Regions from separate parts of the Frondihabitans sp. OV104 genome, predicted to be linked through region 2. Evidence: predicted binding sites of a transcription regulator. Region 2 holds the regulator's gene; each other region holds the start of a gene.
What was found. Region 2 encodes HrcA, which represses chaperone genes, less so after heat shock. Its sites were predicted from a motif close to TTNGCACTCGNNNNNNNCGAGTGCNAA; they were not measured.

Region 1 (6,736 bases), 1.5 Mb from region 2:
CGGCCGCACCCCGTCACCGCTCGGATTCGGGGCCGACTCGACCCTGCCGGTCACGAGCGCGCAGGCGGTCTAAGCGACACCCGGGGTACATCCTGAGGGGCACTCAGAATGCCGTGGTCTATCGTCCTGTCCAGTTCGTCTCCGCGCGAACTCGGACGGAACCCCCGGCCGCATACCCGAACAAGGAGTTGCACGACGATGTCCGATTCAACGCCCCCCGTGGCCCCGCCCAGCAATGACGCCTACGCCCAGCCCGGAGCAGCTGCCGGCAAGCTGAACGGCCTCGCGGTCGCCTCGCTCGTCGTCGGAATCGTGGGAGTCACGTTCGTCCTGTCGTTCTACGGGATCCCGGGCCTGGTGGCCCTGATCCTCGGTATCGTCTCCCGTCGCCAGATCAAGGCCACCGGCCAGCGTGGTGCCGGATTCGCACTCGCCGGCATCATTCTCGGTGCCATCGGCATCGTCATCGGCATCCTCTCGATCATCCTGGCTTCGGCGGTCGTCGCGAACATGAACAAGTAGTCGTCCGCGAAGGCGGGGTCGCTCGTCGGCCCCGCCTTTCGCGTCCCTTCGGTAGGGTCGAGGGCGTACAACCCGCCCCGCGACACCGATCACACACCGGAGCAGCAGCATGACCGACCAGAACCAGCCCGGCCAGGAGCCCACGGGTCAGCAGCCGCCCGCGTACGGCTCGACCCCGCCCGCCTACGGCTCCGCCGACGCGGGCAAGCAACAGTACGGCTACGGACAGCAGCCCGGGTACGGCCAGCAGACGTCCGGCTACTCGCAGCAGCCCTACGGGGCGCAGCCGTACGGCGGGGGCTACCAGCCGGTCGGCACGAACGGGCTGGCAATCGCAGCTCTCATCACCGGCATCGCCATCGTCTTCACCGGCGGCTTCTCGGGTATCGCCTCCTTGATCCTCGGAATCCTGGCCAAGCGCCGCATCCGCGAGACGCACCAGGAGGGCAGCGGTCTTGCAACCGCCGGAATCGTGCTCGGCATCATCGGAATCGTCTTCGCGATCCTGAGCATCGTCGGCCTCGTCCTGCTGTTCGCGCTTGCCGGCACGGAGGGCTTCAACGAGGGCACCAGCGGCAGCTACCCGTACTAGAGGGAGTCAAGCGACGCGCTCGCAGAGCAGCGCCGTGTGCCGCCCCGCCACGCGCGTCAGGATGAGCGTCGCCTCGTTCGACCCCTTGAGCTGCAGCCGCCTGCGGAACGCCGCCGGGTCGACGTCGACGCCCCGCTTCTTGATCTCGACCCGGCCGATGCCGCGCGCCTTGAGCTCCTGGCGCAGGCGCTTCTCGTCGAGCGGAAGCGTCTCGACCACCCGGAAGCACTGGGCGAACGGCGTCGGCTCCGAGGTCGGCGCCGTCAGGTAGGCGATGTCGCGGCTGACGGTCGTGGCGTCGAGCGAGCGGGCCAGGTCGCCGATCAGGCGTGCGCGGATCACCGACCCGTCGGGCTCGTAGACGAACTCGGCGAGCTCGCCGACCTCGACGTCGTCGGAGTCGCCGGGCGCGGTCATCTCGGCCGGGCCGTCGGGTCCGAGCACCAGAGCGGCTCGCGTGATGCCGGGCCGGGCCAGCGGGCCGAACCAGACGCCGACCTCGACGACCGAGCGGTCGACCGAGATCCACTGGCACTCCGCGTCGGACGGCAGCAGCTCGCGGTCGACGCCGGGGCCGAGCTTGACGCCGGTCGGGAAGCGCTCGGCGAAGCCGAACGCGACGTCGAGGGTGGGCGACCACTGCGAGGGATCTTGGATTCGGGAGGTCTGGCCGGTGCCGGCGGTGCGGCGCGCCGGATCGAGGAAGACGCCGTCGACGCCGTCGAGGTCGACCTCCTCGGCCGTGGCGTGCACGACGGAGGCGGCGCTCCACGGGGCGAGGTTGAACGACGCTATGGCGGCCGTGACCTCGTCGCGGTCGACGGCGACCACGCCCAGTTCCAGCGCCGCGAACGCCAGCGCGTCACCGCCGATGCCGCAGCCCAGGTCGGCGACCCGGGTGACACCGGCCTTGCGGAAGCGCCCGGCGTGGCTCGATGCCACCGGAAGCCGCGTCGCCTGCTCGAGGCCCGCCTCGGTGAAGAGCATGCTGACGGCGAAGTCGCCGAACTTCGCGTGCCCCTTGGCGCGCAGCTTCGCCTGGCTGAGCACGGCCGCGACGAGATCGGGGGAGTGCCCCTCCTTGCGCAGCCGCGCCACCTGCGACACCACATCGGCCTTCTGATCGAAGGGCGGCAGCGAGTCGAGCAGCCGCAGCCCGTCGGGGGTGAGGAGGGTGCGGAGCTCGGAAGTGTCCATGGCCCAATCGTGCCACTGCTAGCACTCGGATTGACCGAGTGCCAGCCACGCCCTACAGTTGAACTGGCACTCACCCGCGTGAAGTGCCAACAACACAATCTCTGTTCTTAGCAACACCGTCGCAGCTCGTGAGAAAGAAGAGGTCAACCGTGTCGGTCAACATCAAGCCGCTCGAAGATCGCATCGTCATCCGTCAGGTCGAGGCCGAGCAGACCACTGCCTCCGGTCTCGTGATCCCGGACACCGCCAAGGAGAAGCCCCAGGAGGGCGAGGTCGTCGCCGTGGGCCCCGGCCGCATCGACGACAACGGCAACCGCGTCCCGCTCGACGTCGCCGTCGGCGACAAGGTCATCTACTCGAAGTACGGCGGAACCGAGGTCAAGTACTCGGGCGAAGACCTGCTGGTCCTCTCCGCTCGCGACGTGCTCGCGGTCATCGTCAAGTAACGACGACGTTCACGAAGAACCCCGCCTCCTCGGAGGCGGGGTTCTTCTGTGTCACCGGTCGTCCAGGAACGCGACGTGGCAGTTTGTGCGCGCACGCTGGCGGTCACGAGCCGCCCCGGTGTGGGCGGCCGCGGATAGTCTTTCGAGGTGACCCAGACAGACACCCCTCGCGCCGGCCTCCTCTACGCCGTGGCGGCCTACGGTCTCTGGGGCGTGCTCCCGGTCTACTTCCTCCTGCTGCGCCCCTCGGGTGCGATCGAGATCGTCGCCTTCCGCATCCTCTGGTCGCTGGTGTTCTGCGCGATCCTGCTTGCCGTGACCCGCTCGTTCGGCCGCTTCGCGGCCCTGGCACGCGACCGGACGATCACCGGCACGCTCGCACTTGCGGGGGCGTTCATCGTCGTCAACTGGACCACGTTCATCTTCGCCACTCTCACCGGCCACGTGGTCGAGGCCGCCCTCGGGTACTTCATCAACCCGCTCGTGACGGTGCTGCTCGGCGTCTTCGTGCTGCGCGAGAAGCTCAAGCCGCTGCAGTGGGTGGCGGTGGGCGTCAGCGTCGTCGCGATTCTCGTGATCGCGATCGGCTACGGGTCGTTCCCGTGGATCTCGCTGGTGCTGGCGTTCTCGTTCGGCTTCTACGGCCTGATCAAGAAGCGCGTCGGCGGCCGGGTCGACGCGGTCAGCGGCCTGACCATCGAGACGATGGCGGTCGCCATCCCCGCCGGCATCGCGCTCGCCGTCGTCGGTGCGACCTCGGGTCTCGCGTTCGGCAGCAGCGGCACGGGGCACGTCGTGGCCGTCGTCGGCACGGGCGTGATCACCGCCGTGCCCCTCCTCCTGTTCGCCTCGGCCGCCCGCCGTCTCCCGCTGTCGACGCTGGGACTCACCCAGTACATCGCGCCGATCCTGCAGCTCGTCGTCGGCGTCGTCGTGCTCCACGAGCCGATGACCACGTCGCGCTGGGTCGGCTTCGCCCTCATCTGGGTCGCGCTCGTGATCCTGAGCATCCACGCGGTCTCGTCGGGACGCCGCGAGCGGGTGTCGGGGGCTCGACGACTCTCAGTCACCACATCACGAATTGCTAACGAAACCCCAAGGTGACCCCGGCAACACACACGCGAAACAATCGCCGCATAGGTTCTAACCCATTCACACGGTTGGGCTGCACGCCATCGTGCCGCCGCATCACCACCGTCAAGAAAGGGTTCACGGATGATCAGATCCACCACAGCCGTGAAGGCGCTAGCGATCATGGGGGCAGTCTCTGTCGCCCTGGTCGGCTGCTCCTCCACGAGCACCCCCTCCGCTTCGACCTCTGCTTCGTCGACGTCGACGAAGAAGGCCGACCCGGCAGCGGCCTGCAAGCCGGGCACGCCCAGCACTGACGCCCTCAAGATCGGCACGATGCTGCCGCTCACGGGATCCCTCGCGTACCTCGGCCCGCCCGCTATCGCGGGTGCAGGCCTGGCCCTCGACGACATCAACAAGGCCGGCGGCGTCCTCGGCAAGGACGCCTCGATCTCGACCGCCACCGACTCGGGCGACTCCAGCGACCTCACGGTGTCCACCGCGGCCGCGGCGAAGCTGAAGGCCGCCAAGGTCTCCGTCGTCCTCGGCGCCGAGTCGTCGAGCGTCACGCTGAACGTCATCGACCAGATCACCTCGAGCTGCACCATCGAGATCTCGCCGGCCAACACGGCGTCGTCGCTCTCGGGCTACTCGTCGTACTACTACCGCACCGCTCCGCCGGACTCCGTTCAGGGCTCGGCGCTCGGTCAGCTCGTCGTCAACGACGGTCACGCCAAGGTCGCCTTCCTGGTCTTCAACGACTCGTACGGCACCGGCCTCCGCGACTCGACGCAGAAGGCCATCGAGGCTGCCGGCGGCTCGGTCGTCTACGGCGGCACCGGCAAGAGCCAGGAGTTCCCTCCCGGCCAGACCACGTTCTCGACCGAGGTGACCGCGGCTCTCGCCACCAAGCCCGACGCGATCGTGATCCTCGCGTTCGACGAGACCAAGTCGATCGTCCCCGAGCTCGTCGCCCAGAACTACGACCTCAAAGACACGTACATGTCTGACGGCAACACGGCCGACTACTCGAAGGACTTCGAGGCGGGGACGCTCAACGGCGGCCAGGGCACCATTCCCGGTGCTCAGCCCAACGACGATCTCAAGAAGCGCCTGAGCGCCTGGTACAAGTCGAACGACGGCAAGACGCTCGCCGACTACTCGTACGCCGCCGAGTCCTACGACGCCATCACCCTGACCGCTCTCGCGGCCGAGGCCGGCAAGGGCACGGATGCTCCGACGATCCAGTCCAAGATGGCAGCGGTCTCCGGTGCTGACGGCGGCACGAAGTGCACGTCGTACGCCGACTGCAAGACCCTCCTCGACGCGGGCAAGGACATCCAGTACACGGGTCCCTCCGGCATCGGTCCGTTCAACACGAACAACGACCCGTCGAGCGCCTACATCGGCATCTACAAGTACGACAAGAACAACAAGCCGGTGTACCAGAGCAGCATCCAGGGTGACGTGAAGTAGTCAGTCCCCACCTCGAAGAGGCCCGGCAGGAACTCTCCTGCCGGGCCTTTTCACGTCGTCGAGAAGTCCTCCATATCGGGGACAGTCGTTGGGGTCGAAGAGCCTCTTGTCATGCCACGATTGACGTGATGACTCCGCAGCCCGGGGCGCTTCCCCCAGCGCCGACCCCGCGGCGTCGCGCGACGACAGAAGCGCTCCTCCTGCTCGCCAGACCCCTGCTGGCGATCTCCTTCGCCCTGTACCGGGTCGAGGTCCGGCGCAATCTCTACCCGCGTGACGCTCCCGTGACTCAGATCGAGGGCGTCGACCCTCAGGGTCTGCTCTTCGCCGGCGACATCGCCGTGGCCGGACACGGCGTGCTCAGCCACGGACTGACCGTTGCCGCGCAGGCGTCGTACGGCATCGCCGCCGCCAGCGATCGCGGCGCGCACCTGACGATGATCAGTCAGACCGACCTCACGATGGCACAGCTTGCCGCGCGCACGCGCTACGGGGCCGACGGCGTCGAGATCGCGTTCCTGATGCTGGGGATCCCCGACGTGCTCCTGGCGACGCGCTCCGAGAAGTGGGCGGCAGACCTCCGGGTGGTCGCCGAGCGGATCCGGTCGGAGTCGCAGTTCCGCGCGGTCCGCATCGTGGTCTCGGGCATCCCGCCGCTGTCGGACTTCCGGGCCATCCGCCCGGCCGTGCGCCGCATCATCGACCGGCAGGTCGAGCGGCTCAACGCCGTCAGCCAGGAGGTCGCCGCGTCGACGCCCGGAATGGTCTTCGTGCCGTTCCCGACCTGGAGGCTGGGCGACATGTACGTCAACAGGCTGTTCTCGTGGAAGACCCTGCACGAGGTCTGGGCCGAGGCGCTCGCCGCCGCAGTCGCCCCCCGCTGAGCTCCGCTTCGCGCCATACTGGCGCTGCTCGGCGGTACTGTCACGGGTGGCAGCAGGTCACGCTAGCTCGCGAGTGGGCTCGGGTGCGTGAGAGGCAAGGCAAAGCCCCGGAGACTACGGCGGAGCCATGTCTCCGGGGCGACAACGTGGCGCTGCGCCTTGAGAACGACACAGGACCTGCCTGAGGTCACTTGCCGTCGACGTCCTTGGCGAGGGTGCCGAGGTAGAGCTCGATGACCTTGGGGTCGTCGGCCAGCTCGTGGCCCGTGCCGGAGTACGCGTTCCTGCCCTGGTCGAGCACGTAGCCCCGATCGCAGATCTGGAGGCAGCGGCGGGCATTCTGCTCGACCATGATGACGGAGACGCCGGCCTTGTTGATGCGGCGGGTGCGAATGAAGGTCTCGTCCTGGCGGACCGGCGAGAGGCCGGCGCTGGGCTCGTCGAGGAGGAGCACCTTCGGGTCCATCATCAGGGCGCGGGCCATGGCCACGCTCTGGCGCTCGCCGCCCGAGAGCGAGCCGGCGCGCTGGTCGCGGCGGTCGGCGAGC
Region 2 (6,736 bases):
TGGCGCCCTCGTCGACGAGCACGATCGCGAGCTCGGCCTCGGGGTGCACGTGCATCTGGTCGAGGGCGAAGGTCGCCAGGCGGAGGATCGCCGCTTCGTCGACCTCGACGCCGGACTCGTTGTTCAGCTCGATGGTCATGCGGGGGTCTCCTGGTCGGCCGCGGTCACCTGGACGGCAGCGGTCACCTGGTCGGCAGCCGGCCGTGCAGCCGGCGAGGCGGCCTCGGTGCGCGAGTGCAGCCGCGCCATCTTCTCGGCGTCGAACTTCGTGTACGCGTCGACGATCTTCGCGACCAGGGTGTGCCTGACCACGTCGTCGCTCGTGAGGCGGGCGAAGTGGATGTCGTCGACGTCGCCGAGCACGCGGGTGACGAGCTGGAGCCCGCTGGAGCCGGTCGGGAGGTCGACCTGCGTGATGTCGCCGGTGACGACCATCTTGCTGCCGAAGCCGAGGCGGGTGAGGAACATCTTCATCTGCTCGGGAGTGGTGTTCTGCGCCTCGTCGAGCACGACGAAGGCGTCGTTGAGCGTCCGGCCGCGCATGTAGGCGAGCGGCGCCACCTCGACCGTGCCCGCGGCGAGGAGCTTGGGGACGATCTCGGGGTCCATCATCTCGTTGAGCGCGTCGTAGAGCGGCCGCAGGTACGGGTCGATCTTGTCGGTGAGCGTGCCGGGCAGGAAGCCCAGGCGCTCCCCCGCCTCGACCGCCGGACGCGTCAGGATGATCCGCGACACCTCCCGACGCTGGAGCGCCTGAACGGCCTTCGCCATCGCGAGGTACGTCTTGCCGGTGCCGGCGGGCCCGATGCCGAAGACGATCGTGTTGTCGTCGATCGCGTCGACGTACTCCTTCTGGCCGAGGGTCTTGGCGCGGACGCTCTTGCCCTTGTTCGTCACGATGGCGGCGCCGAACAGCTCGGCGGGGTGGCCCTGCCCGTCGGCGAGGATGCGGCCGGTGGTGCGCACCTCGGCAGGGCCGACGTCGTGGCCCTGGCGCACCATCGTCACGAGCTCGTCGACGAGCTCGCGGGCGCGGCGGACGTCGTCGGCCGGACCCTCGAGGGCGACCTCGTTGCCTCGGACGAGGACTCGGACTGAGGGGTACTGCTGCTCGACGGCGCGGAGCAGGCGGTCCTGCGGGCCGAGGAGCTGCACCATGGCGACCCCGTCGACGATGAGGTCGTCGCGAATGGCCCCGTCGGGGATGTTGCTGGAGGAGCTAGGCAAGTGAGCCTTCCTGGAGGTTCCCCGCCATGACGTGCGCATGGACGTGGAAGACGGTCTGACCGACGGCTTCGCCGGTGTTGAAGATCAAACGGAATTGACCGCGCGGATAGTCCCCGAACAGCTCGGAATCCTCCGAGAGGGCCTTCGCGACGGCCACCATGTCGGCCAGGAGGGCCGGATCGCCGGCCGCGAGCTCCGCGACGTCCGCGTACTGCGGGTCTTTCGGGATCACGAGCAGGTGCACCGGCGCCTTGGGCGCGATGTCTCGGATCGCGATGACCGTCTCGGTCTCGTGCACGATCGTCGCAGGGATCTCGCGCGCGATGATCCGAGAAAAGACTGAAGGCTCCGAACTCATGCGCTCATCGTAACGAAGGCCGCCGACACGGGGCCGGGGCGCCGGCTCACCAGCGGCCGAGGCGGACGCTGAGCACGGCGATAGCGGCGGGCCCCGCGGTGGAGGTGCGCAGCACGCTGTCGCCGAGCCGCACCGCGACCGCACCCGCGGCGACCAGGCCGTCGACCTCGTGGGGGGTGATGCCGCCCTCCGGGCCGACCACGACGACGACGTCGCCGACGTCGGGCAGGGCGACGCTCGACAGCGCGTCCGTGGCGGTGGGGTCGAGCACGAGGACCCGCGCGGTTCCTGCGCGCGATTCGAGCTGTCTGGTGGTCGCCACGTCGCCGACCCGCGGCTGCCATGCCCGCACCGACTGCTTCGTCGCCTCGCGCACGATGGCGCTCCAGCGGGCGAGGCCCTTGGCGACCTTCGGGCCCTCCCACTTCGAGATGCTGCGGGCGGCGGCCCACGGCACGATCTCGTCGACGCCGAGCTCGGTGGCGGCCTGCACGGCCAGCTCGTCGCGGTCGCCCTTGGCGAGGGCCTGGGCCAGAACGAGGCGGCGATCGGGCGCAGGAACGTGCCCGACCTCCGCCGCTTCCAGCACCAGGCGGTCGCCCGAGGCCTCGAGCACCTCCCCCTCGACGACCAGCCCGCGGCCGTTGCCGACCCGGAGGGTCTCGCCGATCCGAACCCGGCTCACCGTCACCGCGTGGCGAGCCTCGGGGCCGGTGACGACCACCTGGGCGCCCACCCCGGTGTCGCCGAGCTCTTCGACGAGGTAGAAGTGCGCCACGATCAGAAGTTCAGGAAGCGATCGCGGAGCTTGCCGAACAGGCCCTGCTGGAACTGCGAGAGCTGGGGCGAGTCGTGCTTGCGGCCCGAGGCGAACTTCTCGATGAGGTCCTTCTCCTTGTGGCTGAGCTTGGTCGGGGTCACGACCTGCACGCCGATCTTGAGGTCGCCGCGGCCGGAGCCGCGTAGGCGCGTCACGCCGCGGTCTTTGATCGTGATGACGTCGGCGCTCTGCGAGCCGGGCTTCACCTCGACCGTCACGTCGCCGTCGAGCGCCTCGACAGTGGTCGTCGTGCCGAGGATCGCGTCGGCCATCTGCACCTCGAGGGTCGCGAGGAGGTCGTCGCCGTTGCGGCTGTACACATCGTGGTGGCGCACCTTGACCTCGAGGTAGAGGTCGCCGTTCGGGCCGCCGGCGGGGCCGACCTCGCCCTGGCCGGGCATCTGGAGGCGGATCCCGGTGTCGACGCCCGCGGGGATGTCGACGGGAATCGTGCGGCGAGCCCGGACGCGGCCCTGGCCCTGGCAGGTGGGGCAGGGGTTGGGGATGACGGTGCCGTAGCCGCGGCAGGTACCGCAGGGACTGGACGTCATGACGTTGCCGAGGAGCGAGCGCACCTGGCGGTTGATCGAGCCGGTGCCGTGGCAGATGTCGCAGGTCTGCGGGCTGGTGCCCGGGGCGCAGCACGAGCCGTTGCAGGTGTCGCAGAGGACGGCCGTGTCGACCTCGATGTCGCGCTGGACGCCGAAGACGATGTCGTCGAGGTCGACCTCGAGGCGGAGCAGGGCGTCCTGCCCGCGCTCACGGCGCGACCGCGGACCCTGCCGCTGCTGCTGGCCGCCGCCGAAGAACGCGTCGAAGATGTCGCCGAACCCGGCCGCGCCGGCACCGCCGCCGAACCCGGCCTGCGGGCCGAGGTCGTAGCGCTCCCGCTGCTGCGGATCGCTCAGCACGTCGTACGCGTGCGTCACCTCCTTGAAGCGCTCCGATGCCTCGGGGCTGGGGTTCACGTCGGGGTGGAGCTGGCGCGCCAGCTTCCGGTAGGCCTTCTTGATCTCGTCGGGGCTGGCCTTGCGGTCGACTCCGAGGACGTCGTAGTGATCTGCCACTTGTCTCCGTGCTCGTTCTCGTGGGGGTTTCGGGGCGGACTCGGCTCAGCGTTCGCCGAGGAGGCCGCTCAGGTAGCGGGCGACGGCGCGAACGGCCGCCATGTTGGTCGAGTAGTCCATGCGGGTCGGGCCGAGAACGCCCAACCGGGCGATCTCACCACCCGATGCCGTGTATCCGCTGGCGAGCACCGACGTCTGGGCGAGCCCGAACGACTCGTTCTCGCGGCCGATGCTGGCGATGACGCTGTCACCGCCGGCGGGATCGGCGCCCTGGTGCATCTCGCCGAAGAGGCGCAGCAGCGTGACCTGCTCCTCGATCGCCTCGAGCACCGGGAAGAGGTTGCCGGCGAAGTCCTCCTCGGTGAGCACGAGGTTCGCGGCGCCCGCCATGACGAGCTTCTCCTGGCGACCCGCCTTCGCCTCTTCGACGAGGGCCCGGCACACCGCCTCGACGAAGGGGGCGCGATCGGGCAGGAACTCGACGGTGAGAGTGGAGAGGACGGCGGCGGCCTCGGCCAGCGTCCTGCCGCCGACGCGGGTGTTCAGCTTGGCTCGCAGCTCGCCCACGAACAGCTCGTCGATCTCGTGGCCCGCGTCGATCGTGCGCTGCTCGACGTGGCCGGCGTCGGTGATGAGCACCGTCATGAGGCGCGTGTCGCTGAGTCGCACGAGCTCGATGTGCCGGACGGTCGCCGCCGAGAACGTCGGGTACTGGACCAGCGCCACCTGGTTGGTGAGCTGCGAGAGCAGGCGCACCGTGCGCGAGAGCACCTCGTCGAGGTCGGACGAGTTGCCGAGGAACGTCTCGATCGCCGTCCGCTGCGCCGCCGTGAGCGGTCGCAGGTCGGCGAGCTGGTTCACGAACAGCCGGTAGCCCTTGTCGGTCGGCACCCGACCCGACGAGGTGTGCGGGGCCGCGATCAGCTCCTCTTCTTCGAGCAGGGCCATGTCGTTGCGGATCGTGGCCGCCGAGACGCCGAACTGGTGCCGCTCGACGATCGACTTCGAGCCGACCGGCTCGCGCGACTCGACGTAGTCGTGGACGATGACGCGGAGCACTTCGAGACCTCGTTCGCTGACCACGCAGGCCTCCCGTCGTCTGTCTGGCACTCGCTGAGTAAGACTGCCAATCGTACTCCACGGGGCACCGCAACCCTGGTTGCCGGGACGCGTCCGCCGCTAAGCTCGGCGCGAACTCGGTGCCCGGGACCCCGCGCACCGCCAGCGCAGACGATTGGTGAGATCACATGACCGACGCCCCGCCCCCGCCCAAGGACGACCAGCCCACGCCGCCGCCCACCGGCTCCTACGGCAATCCCGGTCAGTCCGGTCAGTACGGTCAGGCTCCCTACGGCGGCACGCCCGGCTACCAACCGCAGCAGCCCCTGCGCCCGGAAGACGAGAAGCTGTGGGCGACCCTGATCCACATCGGCGGGATCCCCTTCGGGTTCATCCCCGCGCTGATCGGATACCTGGTGCTGCGCGACCGGGGCCCCTTCATCAAGGAGCACACCCGCGTCGCCCTCAACTTCCAGCTGACGATGCTGATCGGCTATGTCATCGGCGGCATCTTGACCGTCATCGTCATCGGAACGCTGGTGATTATCGCCGTGGGAATCGTGATCCTCATCTTCTCGATCATCGCCGCCGTCGCCGCCAACCGCGGCCAGTACTACAGGTACCCGCTGTCGATCGAGTTCATCAAGCCGTAAGAGTCGCCGGCCGTCGCCGTCGCCGTGGTCCGCCCCCGTCGCGGCGACGGCGGCGGCCCGACGGCGGATCAGTCGGAAAGGAGGCGGCGGACGACCGCGTCGGCGAGCAGCCGGCCCCGGAGGGTGAGGCGGAGCGCGCCGGCGATCGCCGTGCGGCCGTCGATCAGCCCGTCGGCGATCAGGCCGGCCACCTCGGCGCGGCCCGCGTCGCCGAGCTCGGCGATGCGCAGGCCGTCGCGGATGCGGACGGCGAGGAGCACGCGCTCCGTAGCCCGCGTCTCGGCGTCGAGCGTCTCGCGTCCGGCCGCGGGCGACAGCCCGGCGACGATCCGCTCGGCGTAGGCCGCGGGGTGCTTGACGTTCCACCAGCGGACCCCGCCGACGTGGCTGTGCGCGCCGGGGCCGACGCCCCACCAGTCGTGGCCGCGCCAGTACGACAGGTTGTGCCGGCTCTCGTGGCCCTCGCCCCGCGCCCAGTTGCTGACCTCGTACCACTCGTAGCCGGCGGCGGCGAGCACCTCGTCGGCCAGCTCGTACATGTCGGCGGCGGTATCGTCGTCGGGCTGGGCGACCTCGCCGCGGCGGATCTGCCGAGCGAGCTTCGTGCCGTCCTCGACGATCAGCGAGTACGCCGACAGATGGTCGGGCTCCTGCGCGATGGCGTGGTCGAGCGAGCGGCGCCAGTCGTCGAGCGACTCCCCCGGCGTGCTGTAGATCAGGTCGAGGCTCACGTCGAGCCCGGCGTCGCGCGCCCAGGCCACGACCAGCGGGATCCGAGCCGGATCGTGAGTGCGCTCCAGGGTGGCCAGCACGTGCGGCACGGCGGACTGCATGCCGAAGCTCACCCGCGTGAAGCCGGCGCGCTTCAGGTCGACGAGGTAGTCGGCGTCGACGGAGTCGGGGTTCGCCTCGGTCGTGACCTCGGCGCCGGGCTCGATGCCCCAGGTGTCGCGGACGGCCGTCAGCATGCCGCCGAGATCGGAGGAGGGCAGCATCGTCGGGGTCCCGCCCCCGAAGAAGACCGACGAGGCCGAGCGTGGCGGGAGCCCGGCGTCGTGCAGCACCCGGTCGGCCCCCCGGATCTCGGCGATGGCCTGCGAGGCGTAGTCGCTCCGCTTGGCCCCGCGCAGCTCGTCGCCGGTGTAGGTGTTGAAGTCGCAGTAGCCGCAGCGGACACGGCAGAAGGGCACGTGCACGTAGACGCCGAAGTCGCGCGACTCGACACCGTCGACGACGCTCGCCGGCAGGCTGCCGTCGGCGGGTGCCGGATCGGCGAGCGGAAGGGCGCTCGGCACCGTCAGTCGCCCACCAGCACGCGGAGGTAGCGCTGGGTGTACTTCGTCTGCTGGAGGCGCAGGAACGGCGCGACCAGGCGCCACTTCCAGTTCGCCGGCTTCGAGAACACCCGCACGGTCAGCCAGACGGAGCCGTCGTCGGTCTGGTCGATGACCCAGCTCTCCTCGCCGCTCTCGGGGTGGCCGTCGAGCGTGCCGTAGGCGAAGCCCTTGCGCGTCGGGTCGTCGATCACGTAGACGACGCGGACCGGCGCGTG
Region 3 (6,736 bases), 1.3 Mb from region 2:
TGATCTCCCCCCAGAGCGGGCGGCCCCAGTACAGGGGGAGCGACGGCGTGGCGCCTTGAATCGTCGGGCCGACTGCGGGACTTGAACCCGCAACCTGCTGTTTACAAGACAGCTGCGCTACCAATTGCGCCAAGTCGGCAAGTGCCGCAAGTCTAAACGACGCCGGCGGGCCCTCGCGATGCGAGCGGCCCGCCGGAGGGCTTACGCTAGAGGCAGTTCGAAGCCTGAGGAGCCCCGTTTGTCTAACATCGTCATCGCCGTTGTCGCCATCGCGCTGTTCATCTTCGGCATCTTCTGCTTCGGCCTCGCGTTCCAGGTGCCCGAGGCGTGGCGCATGCTCACGTTCTTCGGCGGCATCATCGCCTGCACCGTCGCGCTCTTCATCCCGATGACGTTCATCGGTCGCAGCAACCGCTCCTGGTAGGCATCGGGCGCGTGCTCGTCAGAGCCCGCCGATGAAGTCGGCCGCGTCGATCAGCTTCCGCGGCTTGCGGTCTACCTCGCTGGAGCCGCCCACGTAGAGCCAGCCCAGCAGCTTCTCGTTCTTCGAGAGCTTGTGCGCCTTCGCGACCTTCTTGTCGCGGGTGTGCGACCCGGTGCGCCAGAACACGCCCCACCCGGCCTCGTCGAGCAGCAGGCTCAGGAGATGCGCGACGCCGGACGTGACGGACTCCTGCTCCCACTCGGGCACCTTGCTGCTCGAGCGCGGCGACGACACGACGGCGATCACGAGTGGCGCGCGCAGCAGACGCCTCGCGCCGCGGTCAGCCTTGTCGCCCCTCGCGCCGCCGGCCTTGGCCAGTGCACGGCCAACCGTCAGGCGGTCGTCGCCGCGGAGCTCGATCAGCCGCCAGGGACGAAGACCCGAGTGGTCGGCCACGGTGCCCGCCGCGGTCACGAGCTCGAGAAGCTCGGCCCGCGTCGGCGACTCGTCGTTGACGCGCGACCGCGAGCGGCGCCGCAGCGCCGCCTCGCGGACGGGCGCCGCGGTCGCTGAAGCGTGGCTCACGCCTCGTCGGCCTGGAAGTTCAGCGAGATGCTGTTCATGCAGTAACGGTCGCCGGTCGGCGTGCCGAAGCCGTCGTCGAAGACGTGGCCCAGGTGCGACCCGCAGTTCGCGCAGCGGACCTCGGTGCGGACCATGCCGAGCGACTTGTCCTCGATGAGCTGGACCGCCTCGGGGCGGATCGACTCGTAGAACGACGGCCAGCCGCAGCCGGAGTCGAACTTCGTGCCGGCCTTGAACAGCTCGGCGTTGCAGGCGGCACAGGTGTACAGGCCGGCGCGGCTCTCGTCGAGCAGCTCGCCCGTCCAGGGGCGCTCGGTCGCAGCCTGGCGCAGCACGGCGAACTCGTCGGCGCTGAGCTCCTCGCGCCATTCGGCGTCCGACTTGGCGACCGCGTAGTTGGTGGTCTCGGCGTCCATGGGGATGCTCCTTCGTCTCGGGGCCGGCCTCTCCCGTGGCTCGGGAGTTTTCGGCCACCCCATTCAACACTGAATGCCCGCCGATGATTCCGTGAGTCGGCCCGGCGTCGGCTGAGTGGCCCGTACGGTGTGGGGGTGAGTCTTGCCCAGCGGTTCCTGTCGTTCGCCGAGGCGTCCGAGGCGTCGGGTTCGCCCCTGTACGCGGAGTGGGCCCGCGGCGTCGCCTCCGATCCGGAGCTCCTGGCCGTCGTCGAGCGGGCACCTGCGGCCAAGCGGCAGCCGGCTCTCGTCTTCGCTGCGACGCGGTACCTGGGCGGTCCGGTCGACGCGTTCCCGGTCGTCCGGGCCTGGATCCTCCGGAATGCCGTCGCGATCGTCGCCGAGCTCGAGATCCGCTTCACGCAGACCAACGACGTCCGGCGCACCGGCCCCGTCGCGGCAGCCCTGGCGCTCGCCGGGGTCGACGGCCCGGTGACGCTCCTCGAGGTCGGAGCCTCCGCCGGACTCGGCCTCTACCCCGACCGCTACGACATCCGCGTGGGCGCCGCCCGGCTCGGCGACCCCGAGAGCCGCGTGCACGTCGCGGTCGACGTCCTCCCCGGGGCGCAGGAACCCGCCCTCCCCGCCCTCCCGCCCATCGCCGCGCGCTTCGGCCTCGACCTCGCCCCCGTCGACCCGAGGCGCCCGGGGGAGCTCCACTGGCTCGAGATGCTCCTCCCGCCCGAGCGCACCGACCGGGTCGAGATGCTCCGCGACGCCGTCGACGTGCTCCTCGACGACCCGGCCCCGGTGATCGCAGGCGATGCGGTGCAGGAACTCCCCGGCCTCGTCGCCCTCGCCCCTCCGGGCACCACGCCCGTCGTCGTCACCTCGGGCACCCTCGTCTACCTGCCCGGCGCGCGACGCCAGGCCTTCGTCGACCTGATCGCCGGGCTCGGCGTGCGGTGGGTGTCGTACGAGAGGTCGGGTCTCTTGACGGGGGTGGCCTCGACGGTGCCCGTTCCTGCGCCCTCTGCTTCTGACCCCGACGCGTTCGCGACCCTAGCGCTCGACGGGACGGCACTCGCCGTCGGCGACGCCCACGGCACCCGCCTGCGGTGGCTCCCTTCTGCGTCGCCCGACGCGTGTCGCCACGGCGGCGGAGCCCGGCAGACCTAGGATGTGCGGGACCGAAGGGTGAGACGATGCAGCAGGGCGAGGCGCGATCGGCCGGTCTGAGCGACCGCGATCGGCGGATCCTCGACTTCGAGCAGCACGCGCCCGTCTCGCCCCCGCGCAAGGCCGCCGCGATCCGCTCGGAGCTGGGGCTCACGGCACCGCGGTACCAGCAGCTGCTCGGCTCACTCATAGAAAAACCGGGTGCACTGGCCTACGCGCCGATGCTGGTCGGGCGGCTGCTCCGTCTCCGCGACGCCCGGGACCACGCGCGCAGCACCCGGACCTTCGGGCGCTGACTTCGAACGGCACCTGCCCGAACCACGAAAAGACCTGACACGCATGGCCAAGTTCCCGACCGACCGCTTCGACGGCGTGCCCGACTCCCTGCTGCGCGTCGGCGCCCACCGCACCGGTGCGAAGCGCCACACCGGCCTCATCGTCTTCGCCTGGGCGGCCCTCGCCACCGGGATCCTGGTCGGCGCCGGCATCATCACGCTGACCGCCTTCAACGGCAGCTTCCAGTTCACCAGCGGATCGTCGAGCGCCTCGTCGGCCACGACGACGGCCACGGCGACCGCGACGTCGACTCCCAGCCCTACGGCCTCGGCGCTGACCGACCCGTCGAAGGTCGACCCCGCGAAGACCACGATCACGATCCTCAACGCGACCACCACCCCGGGGCTCGCCTCGGGCGCCGGCACGACGCTGAAGAACGCCGGCTGGACGGTCGGCAACGAGGGCAACGCGTCGTCGCAGGTGTCGACCTCGGTCGTGTACTACGACGACTCCGCGGCCGACAACGAGTCGATCGCCCTCGGCGTCGCGAAGAGCCTCGGCATCGACACCGTGCAGGCATCGACGGCCTTCCCGGGTGCGACCATCACGGTCGTGCTGGGAGCGGACTTCACCGCCTCGTCGTAGCGTCAGCACCGGGCTTACCCCTCGATTGCGCCGCTTGTATGACGCGAAATGACGGGTGTGGTTACGTCCGTGTAAACAACCCTCGTCGGGGTACGTGAACGGCTCTCGTCTTTCATTACTATCTGGAACCAATCGGCACCCCGCGCCTGGGCTCGTGCCGTCTGCCAGACAGCTAGGGAGTACGAAAATGGCCAACGGAACCGTCAAGTGGTTTAACGCCGAGAAGGGCTACGGGTTCATCACCGTCGAGGGGGACGGACAGGATGTCTTCGTCCACTACTCGGCCATCGACATGAGCGGATACAAGGTTCTCGAAGAGGGTCAGGCCGTCGTGTTCGAGGTCGGCACCGGCAACAAGGGTCCTCAGGCGGAGGCAGTGCGCCTCGCCTGACCCGCGGAACCCTCGAGACGGCGTCGCTCCCCACCGGGAGCGGCGCCTTTTCGCTTGCTGTCGACGCGCGCGGATTCGCTTGCACTCGATAGGTGAGAGTGCCAGAATCAATTGGCACTCGTGATTATCGAGTGCCAATGGCTCACCTGTTTCACGGCACCAGCCGGGGCTACCTGCCCCACGACGTCCGGGAGGGACGAAAAACCACATGGCTAAGATCATTGCTTTTGACGAAGAGGCCCGACGCGGCCTCGAGCGCGGCCTGAACATTCTCGCCGACGCTGTGAAGGTCACGCTCGGCCCGCGCGGTCGCAACGTCGTCCTCGAGAAGAAGTGGGGCGCCCCCACGATCACGAACGACGGTGTCTCGATCGCCAAGGAGATCGAGCTCGACGACCCGTACGAGAAGATCGGCGCCGAGCTGGTCAAGGAGGTCGCCAAGAAGACCGACGACGTCGCCGGTGACGGCACGACGACGGCCACCGTCCTCGCCCAGGCTCTCGTCCGCGAGGGCCTCCGCAACGTCGCCGCCGGCGCCGACCCGATCAGCCTCAAGCGCGGCATCGAGAAGGCCGTCGCGGCCGTCTCGGCCCAGCTGCTCGAGAACGCCAAGGAGATCGAGACCAAGGACGAGATCGCTGCGACCGCGTCCATCTCGGCCGCCGACCCCACCATCGGCGCGCTCATCGCCGAGGCGATCGACAAGGTCGGCAAGGAGGGCGTCGTCACCGTCGAGGAGTCGAACACCTTCGGCACCGAGCTCGAGCTCACCGAGGGAATGCGCTTCGACAAGGGCTACCTGTCGCAGTACTTCGTCACCGACCCCGAGCGCCAGGAAGCCGTCTTCGAAGACGCCTACATCCTGATCGTCAACTCGAAGATCTCGAACATCAAGGATCTCCTTCCTGTCGTCGACAAGGTCATCCAGTCGGGCAAGCAGCTCCTCATCATCGCCGAGGACGTCGACGGAGAGGCTCTCGCGACCCTCGTGGTCAACAAGATCCGCGGCATCTTCAAGTCGGTCGCCGTCAAGGCCCCCGGCTTCGGCGACCGTCGCAAGGCGCAGCTGCAGGACATCGCGATCCTCACCGGCGGCCAGGTCATCTCGGAAGAGGTCGGCCTCAAGCTCGAGAACGCCACGCTCGACCTGCTGGGCAAGGCTCGCAAGGTCATCATCACCAAGGACGAGACGACCATCGTCGAGGGTGCTGGCGACGAAGAGATGATCGCCGGCCGCGTCAAGCAGATCCGCGCCGAAATCGAGAACACCGACAGCGACTACGACCGCGAGAAGCTCCAGGAGCGCCTCGCCAAGCTCGCCGGCGGCGTCGCCGTCATCAAGGCCGGAGCCGCCACCGAGGTGGAGCTCAAGGAGCGCAAGCACCGCATCGAAGACGCAGTGCGCAACGCGAAGGCCGCCGTCGAAGAGGGCATCGTCGCCGGTGGTGGCGTCGCCCTCATCCAGGCCGGCAAGACCGCGCTCGAGACCCTCGTGCTCGAGGGCGACGAGGCGACCGGCGCGAACATCGTCAAGGTCGCCATCGACGCTCCGCTCAAGCAGATCGCCTTCAACGCCGGCATGGAGCCCGGCGTCGTGGCCGACAAGGTCCGCAACCTGCCCGTCGGCTGGGGCCTCAACGCCGCCACCGGCGAGTACGTCGACATGCTGGCCGCCGGCATCATCGACCCCGCCAAGGTGACGCGCTCCGCTCTGCAGAACGCCGCTTCGATCGCCGGCCTCTTCCTCACCACCGAGGTCGTCGTCGCCGACAAGCCCGAGAAGGTCTCGGCTCCGGCCGGCGACCCCACGGGTGGCATGGACTTCTAAGTCCGACTGCGTCGAAGGCCGGTTTCCCCTCGGGGGAGCCGGCCTTTGTCGTTGGCGCGGGTCGGCGTCGTCGCCCAGGCAAGGATTCGCGGGGTAGACGTCCTTGTGGCGGGCGCAGGAACTAGCCGTTCTCCTTGTGGGGCGTACAGACGCGGGGGCCGATCCTGTCTTACGAGCACAGCGTCCTTCGCAGAGGACCGCGCGCGCGGCTACGCGGCGGGGGCGGCGGGGAGCAGGGGCAGCGAGACGCGGAAGGTGGCGCCGCCGCCGGGGGTGTCGAACACGTCCACCTCGCCGTGGTGCGCGGCGACGATTCCCGAGACGATGGCCAGGCCGAGGCCCGAGCCGCCCGTGTCGCGGGTGCGCGACGAGTCGGCGCGCCAGAAGCGCTGGAAGATCTTCTCGCGGATCTGCGGGGGGATCCCCTCGCCGTGGTCGATGACGTCGATCGTCGCCATGCCTCGGCCGGGGTCGGCCTGCACGGCCAGCTCGATGGGCGCATCGTGATCGGTGAACCGCATCGCGTTGCCCATGAGGTTGGTGACGACCTGGCGGATCTTGTTCTCCTCGCCGAGCACGACGGGGTTCACGACGGGGCGGCGCTCGAGGCTGAGGCGGGGACCTCTGAGCCCCGGACGGCCGGGCTCGGGAGCTGTCTCGGCGCCCGCCTCGGTGGCGCGGGCTCTGCGGCTGCGGAGGCGCGCGAGAGTGGCGCCGGCGAAGGCGATGGGGCCGGTCGCGCCGGGAGGCGACGCCGGGAAGGACGCGTCGGACCCGAACACGTACTCCTCGCCGATGGCTCCGCCGCCCGGTATCACGGGCTCGCGCACGATGACGCGGATCTCGCGGTCGGTGTTCGACGCCATGGTGTCGAGAGCGGAGTCGCGGGCGATCGTGACCAGGTCGACGGGGCCGAGCTCGAGCGGCTTCGACTCGTCGAGGCGTGCGAGTTGCAGGAGGTCTTGCACGAGGCCGCCCATGCGGATGGCCTCCTTCTCGATGCGGTCCATCGC

Region 1: groES (co-chaperone GroES) is a predicted target of HrcA. The motif match lies at 2,330-2,356, and genes of this name have one in related genera.
Region 3: groL (chaperonin GroEL) is a predicted target of HrcA. The motif match lies at 4,007-4,033, and genes of this name have one in related genera.

The regions. Positions count from the first base shown of each region.
Region 1 covers NZ_CM173541.1:3,491,282-3,498,017, forward strand. The annotation lists gene tsaD (tRNA (adenosine(37)-N6)-threonylcarbamoyltransferase complex transferase subunit TsaD) at 1-73, shown strand, start outside; gene AC3CBB_RS16585 (DUF4190 domain-containing protein) at 220-522, shown strand; gene AC3CBB_RS16590 (DUF4190 domain-containing protein) at 632-1,114, shown strand; gene AC3CBB_RS16595 (class I SAM-dependent methyltransferase) at 1,121-2,311, opposite strand; gene groES (co-chaperone GroES) at 2,461-2,757, shown strand; gene rarD (EamA family transporter RarD) at 2,905-3,861, shown strand; gene AC3CBB_RS16610 (ABC transporter substrate-binding protein) at 3,973-5,304, shown strand; gene AC3CBB_RS16615 (SGNH/GDSL hydrolase family protein) at 5,433-6,188, shown strand; gene AC3CBB_RS16620 (ABC transporter ATP-binding protein) at 6,376-6,736, opposite strand, start outside.
Region 2 covers NZ_CM173541.1:1,336,424-1,343,159, forward strand. The annotation lists gene ybeY (rRNA maturation RNase YbeY) at 1-139, opposite strand, end outside; gene AC3CBB_RS06295 (PhoH family protein) at 136-1,227, opposite strand; gene AC3CBB_RS06300 (histidine triad nucleotide-binding protein) at 1,220-1,585, opposite strand; gene AC3CBB_RS06305 (16S rRNA (uracil(1498)-N(3))-methyltransferase) at 1,632-2,363, opposite strand; gene dnaJ (molecular chaperone DnaJ) at 2,366-3,472, opposite strand; gene hrcA (heat-inducible transcriptional repressor HrcA) at 3,518-4,555, opposite strand; gene AC3CBB_RS06320 (DUF4870 domain-containing protein) at 4,720-5,184, shown strand; gene hemW (radical SAM family heme chaperone HemW) at 5,253-6,479, opposite strand; gene AC3CBB_RS06330 (DUF1990 domain-containing protein) at 6,482-6,736, opposite strand, start outside.
Region 3 covers NZ_CM173541.1:19,776-26,511, forward strand. The annotation lists tRNA gene AC3CBB_RS00100 (tRNA-Thr) at 67-139, opposite strand; gene AC3CBB_RS00105 (hypothetical protein) at 239-424, shown strand; gene AC3CBB_RS00110 (nitroreductase family protein) at 443-1,009, opposite strand; gene msrB (peptide-methionine (R)-S-oxide reductase MsrB) at 1,006-1,425, opposite strand; gene AC3CBB_RS00120 (DUF2332 family protein) at 1,561-2,583, shown strand; gene AC3CBB_RS00125 (DUF3263 domain-containing protein) at 2,610-2,879, shown strand; gene AC3CBB_RS00130 (LytR C-terminal domain-containing protein) at 2,923-3,504, shown strand; gene AC3CBB_RS00135 (cold-shock protein) at 3,692-3,895, shown strand; gene groL (chaperonin GroEL) at 4,104-5,723, shown strand; gene AC3CBB_RS00145 (sensor histidine kinase) at 5,933-6,736, opposite strand, start outside.